Regions from separate parts of the Eubacterium album genome, predicted to be linked through region 1. Evidence: a T-box and tRNA genes for the amino acid it is inferred to sense, from the RefSeq annotation. Region 1 holds a T-box; the other holds one or more tRNA genes.

Region 1 (3,407 bases):
ATTTTTCTAAAAAATCCGGAGTTCCCGTGAACCTTATAATCAAATCCCAGGAGTTATCTATTGGATTAAAACCTGCTGATAGTTCCCGGCATTTATCTAATTCCTGAATATTAGCTTCCAAGGCAACATTCAATAAATTTTCTATTTTTTCACTCATAAACATACCTAAAAAAACACTTATTACATTCTATGAAAATTTCTTACCATAATTACTTAGAATGTAATAAGTGTTCTACTTTTTGTATTATCGATTCTGAATTAAAGCTTAGTCCATAATTGCCTTATGGAATTTCTTCTTACCCTTTTTAATCTTAGCTCCGTCTTTTAACATTGATTCTGTAACAACAAAACCTATATCTGTAACTTTCTCATCATTAACAGATACGCCACCCTGCTGTACAAGTCTTCTTGCTTCACTCTTTGTTCCTGCTAATCCACAAGTTACCATTAAATCCATGATTCCAATTCCACCATCTGTTAACTGATCCGGTGTAATTGTAGATGTTGGCATATTTGAATCATCTCCACCACCTGCAAATAATGCCTTTGATGCTTCTTCAGCTTTCTTTGCTTCTTCTTCACCATGAACCATCTTTGTAAGTTCGAATGCAAGAATTTCTTTTGCTTTATTTAACTGGCTTCCTTCCCATTCATCCATCTTATCAATTTCTTCAAGTGGAAGGAATGTTAACATACGGATACATTTTAATACGTCTTTATCTCCTACATTTCTCCAGTACTGGTAAAATTCAAATGGAGATGTTTTATTAGCGTCAAGCCATACTGCTCCGTTAGCTGTCTTACCCATTTTCTTTCCTTCTGAATTCATAAGAAGTGTAATTGTCATGGCATAAGCATCTTTTCCAAGTTTACGACGGATTAATTCTGTACCACCCAACATATTTGACCACTGATCATCTCCACCAAACTGCATGTTACATCCATATTCTTTAAATAAATGATAAAAGTCATATGACTGCATAATCATATAGTTAAATTCAAGGAATGTTAAACCTTTTTCCATTCTCTGCTTGTAGCATTCTGCACGAAGCATATTGTTAACTGAGAAACATGGTCCTACTTCACGTAATACATCAATGTAGTTAAGTTTTAATAACCAATCAGCATTGTTTACTGCAATAGCTCCACCTTCTCCAAAATCAATAAATCTTTCCATCTGCTTCTTAAAACATTCGCAGTTATGTTCAATTGTTTCAGGTGTAAGCATCTGACGTAAATCGTTACGTCCTGAAGGATCACCTATGTATCCTGTTCCACCACCAAGCAATACAACAGGTCTGTTGCCTGCCATCTGTAATCTCTTCATAAGACATAAAGCCATAAAATGACCTACATGAAGTGAATCTGCTGTAGGATCAAATCCAATATAAAATGTTGCTTTTCCTGTGTTAATTAATTCTTTAATTTCTTCTTCATCTGTAACCTGGGCTATAAGACCACGTGCTACTAATTCATCATAAATTGTCATCTTTTTTTCCTTTCTTAAATTAAAATTCATTAAATTTCTTTATAAGTGTTTCAAGTTATTAGGATACTTATTAAATTTTTGATACCGATATGCAATTTTCTATTATCTGCGAAAATTAAAATTGCATTTTTTAAGCTTAGATTCATAAATATGACCTTGCCATACATAAAAAAAACCTCTGCATCTTACGATACAGAGGGCATTAACTGCGGTACCACCTCTAAATAAAAATTTCTCACGAAATCTTCCTCTACGAGTGCAAACACACTCTTGCGCTATAACGGGCGCTCCCGACATTCCCTACTCATTTCTTTTCAGGTTGTAACTCCAGGATGTATTTCACAAAATCTACTTCATAATCTCACACCAACCGATTACTCTCTTGCAAGTACAATTAAGTTACTTCTTCCTCTCAACGTCTTATAAATAATTAATCTTTTTCTATACTAACTTTTTGTAGCAAAAAAATCAACTGTTTTTTAATATTTTTATTCCTTCCAAAATTAAAATTTTAAATTTCACTCTTCCATCGTGCTGTGGAATTTGCTTTTAGATAAACGGAATTTTTATTCCTTCTCCCAAATACCATCATTTGAAATCTTATTCCAATCTGCTTTCAATACAGAAACAACTTTTCCCCTCTTAAATTTCTTCTCTTCCTGATATAAATACTTCTGTTTTATTAATCCGTCAACAGCAACCTTTACTTTATCTTTCGGAACTTTATTATAATCCGCTACACACTGAATGGTCTTCCAATATGTAACAACTGAACGATTTTTCTGTTTCTGTTTATATAAACTATTTAGAATAAGTTCATTATAATGATGTTTTTCCTGTGACTGTCTTGGCATCTCGACATAACTTGTTGCGACTGATTTAAGTTTATTGCTAAATGAATATTTAACCCCATAAATAATAACTTTTTTGCCTATTTCCTTTAAGTATTCTGCAACTTTAGTAAAATGCGCATCCCCTGTAAATAAAACATATACTTTAGTTTTGTCCTTTTTTGCAGCACTTCTATAAATCGCATCTAAAATAATCACATCCGTAAAATCTTTATCAACGCCTTCTTTATCGCTGGCTGTATGTATAATATTCTTAGTAATTCCTTTTAATCTTTCTAAATCATTTCCTATATTATATTTTGAAAAATCCCCAAAAACATACAATCTTGTAATATTATATTCCTGTTTTAGTTCTTCAATCCACTCTTCAATATTAGGCTTCATCTGAAACTTATTTCTGTATGCATAATACCAATGTTCATAGTCAACAAACACTTGTGCTTCCGGTTTTTTATCTTTTTTTAATCCGAACATTTATTTCCTCCTTTTTATATTTGGGTTAATTAAGGATACCCATAATCCTTTGTTCATTGAAATTCTCTTATATAAAAGTGATACCTCTTTGACTTATATAAACTATAGAAGCCTTTGTATGCACCAACTACATACTCACATATAGTCTTTATATATCATTTTCTCTTCCCCGATATATAACATAAGGAGCCTTACGGCTCCTTATAGCTGCAAACACACACATTATACAATATATAAATGTAGGTGTCAAAATTCAGATTATTTAAAGTATTTACAGATTCAGATTTTCTTGTAATATTTACTGCCTGTTAAATATTAACTAAACACTTGCAAAACTTTAATTATCTGCATAAAATTATAATCTTTGCAACTTCATTTAATCAATATAATTAAGCAATCCAATTACTCCATTGTTTTTTTCAGTTGGTGTGTATAAAACAATATGACTTAATAAAGCTTTTCTTACTTTTCCATCCTTGTCAAAACAATTTATCTGAATTTTTTTATTTGTTTTCTGTAATTTTGTTTGTTTATAGAATTCAATAAATTTATCAACGTCTTCATTTACGATTACATTTCCCTTAATAAATTCT
Region 2 (3,407 bases), on a different contig from region 1:
AAGTGTTATATAAAAAGTGTGGATTTATCTGCGCCTGTATTATGTCTAACTTGCCTTTTGCAATAATTCTTTCTTCATCCTTTACCTTTTTCATTAAAGATTTAACAGACAAAATCATATGGTTAAATACTTTTTTAAGGCTTGTGATTTCATTATCATTTTCTACAACAGGCATTGTCACAAATTCACCGTTTTCAACTATTTTCATATGTTTTTCTACTTTTGCAAGTGGTTTAAATATGAGATATGTAAGTAACATTGAGCATATAAATACAAATACAACATTTAAACACATAATTACCACTATCACTGTCGAATAGTATGGAGCTAAAGATGTAATGTTATCCATTGAAAATACTCCGATAAGTTTCCAATCCTGTATTCCTATATCCTGACTTGCAACAACACTTTTTTCGTCTTTATTATTTACTTCCATGTACTCCTTAGACATATTTTTTGCAATTTTTGTATACTTTTTAAAATCACGCTTTTTGTCTTGAGGCTCAATAATATAATTTCCTTTCGAATCAACTATGTAGAACTGATTCTTGTAATCATTACTAACCTGATTAAAATAGTCCTGCAATACTAAATCATCAAAAGTTATTAGAAGTGTAGCCAAAGGTTTATAATCTCTCTTATCTACAATCTGTCTTACATAGCACAGATAATCATTAGGTGCATAATATTCTATTGTTCCATCGCTTCCGTTATAGAAAAATCCGTTTCCATTTGCTTGCTGCATTTCCTTATACCAATTTGTATCCTGGATTTGCTTATTTATTTTTTTTGGTGGTCTCTTATAAGAATTATAACAATTATTATATTTATCAAATATATATACTCCGGAAATGTATTCTCCGGATAATATCATATTAAACAAACTCTTTGTTATGTTTTTTTGATAATTCAAATTAATATTCTCTGAATTTATTTGTCTTAAAGAATCCTGTACGATATCGTCAAAATATATCTGTGTTGAAAATTGAGTTACATTATCAAAAATAAGCGCTAAATTTCCCTGAAGTGCATTTACTGTCTGCACTCCTGCCTTACCAACTTCAATTTTCGTATATCTTCCGTTTACAGCTGAAATTAATGTAAACGTCATTATAAATGACAATAAAAGAACCGCAATATAAGTCAGAATAATCTGCGTTCTTATCTTTGCTTTTTTCCATTTTTTTAATAATTTATACACTTTTCTCTCCACCATACATTATATTACAATTTTCTTTAAAAATTGTTTATGAACTTCATCTGTCGTTTTTTAGTACTTATAATTTTTTATAATATTTATGCTGTTTCACTCATATACATAAACATACTTTATAAACCTATAACTGCAAATTAACTTATATAAAGTTCATGAACATTTCCATGTCCAATATAACAAATACCCTCCTTTTATAGTAAATGATTAGGGCCAAAATGTAAATATTTACTATTTTTTATTGTAAAACAAAAATGCCTGCAACCTCTTTTTCTATAAAGGATTGCAGACAATATAATTTCCATCTCGCTGATGCGGCATTCGCCGCATCAAAAAAAAAAAGAACAGGTTCTTTCTGAAAACTAGCTTTCTAAAGAACCTGTTCTTTTTTTGTGTATGTGGACTCATTGCTTCGCACATATATATGCCGGCGACCGGAATCGAACCGGTACGATATTGCTACCACAGGATTTTAAGTCCTGCGCGTCTGCCAGTTCCGCCACGCCGGCGAACCCGTTGAATAAATAATGGGCAGAGAAGGATTCGAACCTTCGAAGGCGTTGCCAGCAGATTTACAGTCTGTCCCCTTTGGCCACTCGGGAATCTGCCCATTTGTTTCCAACAATAAATATTTATACCATAATTTTTTTATTTACGCAACCATTTTTTCTACTAAATCAAGCTAAATTAGGCACCATCAGATACCGCATAATTGACATCCTTTTTTCCAAGTCATATACTTGTCTATATTATGAAATTGGCTATTTATATATTAAGAGAGGAATTTAACAATGGTGAAATTTTCATCTTCGAGAAATAAGAAATCCATGAAGAAGCGAAATCTTTTAATAGCTATTTTGATTGTTGCGATGCTCGCTTTTTCTGTGGCAGGAACATATATATTTATGTATTTTTCCAGTGGCAAAAATCCAACAGAATACAAGAAAACTAATGCAACATCTCAGTCAAATAAATCTAACAATAATTCAGCTATCAACAATAACTCTGACAGCATGAATGATAATGAAGATGACTCAATCATAAATCCATATGATTGGGATAAGATTGCTAAAACAAACAAAGATATTTATGCATACATATATATTCCCGGTACAAAAATTGAATTGCCGGTTGCGCAATCTGATGATTCTAAAGATGATTCCTTTTATCTTACACATAATGAAAAAGGAAATTATGAATTTTCAGGTTGTATATATAGTGAAAAAATAAACTCAACTGATTTCACTGACCCCGTAACTGTATTTTATGGTCATAATATGTTAAACGGCACAATGTTTGCACACTTACATTATTTCGAGAAAAAAGACTTCTTTGATAAACATGAATATTTTTATGTTTATACACCTAGTCACAAATTAACATACAGAGTTTACTCAGCTTATGTTTATGATGATACTCATATTTTAAAAGCATTTGATTTTTCGGATATTCAGGTGCGAATGGACTATTTCAAGACAACTCTTAATCCAAGCGTTTCTAATGCAAATGTTAGAAAAGATGTAGCTTTAACTCAGGACAGTAAAATATTAACACTTAGCACATGTACTTCAGGAAAAAGTAATACACGATATATTGTAAATGGACTATTTATTAAAGATGACGTTACAGACTAGGTATAGTTATATAAAACTAATTGTGCATGCATTGAAGCGCAATATCAATGACATTATAACTCTAAATCAAATCTTACAAATAAACCCAGACTCCCACTATGATTGACAAAGATTATTCTTAACAAAGAACAACAAATAAAAATGAACCTATAGATTTTCAATATTTGACAAAATTACATTCTGCCAAACACTATCTTAAATATACAGGTTCATTTTTATATTCTATAATTTATATTTTATTATTTATTTTAGATTTTAATTGACGTATATATAATTTTATGCTAACCGGAAATATATGTCTATTCTACACATTTATATAATTTCTGCTAACTGAAAATATATGTCTATTCTACACATTTATATAATTTATGCTTCTTCCATGCATCTATATATTGGGGGTTATTACACACATCTATTTTGTTCTATAAACTACTAAATAATCATTTGCCCCGTCAATAAGGTTATTACACACATCTATTTTGTTCTATAAACTACCGCGCTACATGCAGGAATGGTAACTGCTATATCACCATTTTCTACCATTACCGGAATTCGACCCA

Evidence for each region. The T-box of region 1 lies ahead of tyrS (tyrosine--tRNA ligase). A T-box ahead of a tRNA ligase gene usually reads a tRNA of that ligase, here a tRNA-Tyr.
Region 2: it has a tRNA-Tyr gene. The T-box ahead of tyrS (tyrosine--tRNA ligase) is inferred to sense a tRNA for this amino acid. The anticodon was not compared.

Annotation. Positions count from the first base shown of each region.
Region 1 covers NZ_JAODBU010000007.1:164,990-168,396, reverse strand. Annotated here, with positions in the region: gene N5B56_RS08345 (S8 family peptidase) at 1-157, opposite strand, end outside; gene tyrS (tyrosine--tRNA ligase) at 266-1,489, opposite strand; T-box leader at 1,682-1,914, opposite strand; gene N5B56_RS08335 (NYN domain-containing protein) at 2,056-2,814, opposite strand; gene N5B56_RS08330 (EAL domain-containing protein) at 3,191-3,407, opposite strand, start outside.
Region 2 covers NZ_JAODBU010000012.1:77,833-81,239, reverse strand. Annotated here, with positions in the region: gene N5B56_RS11725 (sensor histidine kinase) at 1-1,201, opposite strand, end outside; tRNA gene N5B56_RS11720 (tRNA-Leu) at 1,639-1,722, opposite strand; tRNA gene N5B56_RS11715 (tRNA-Tyr) at 1,742-1,823, opposite strand; gene N5B56_RS11710 (class B sortase) at 2,005-2,847, shown strand; gene N5B56_RS11705 (glycoside hydrolase family 13 protein) at 3,322-3,407, opposite strand, start outside.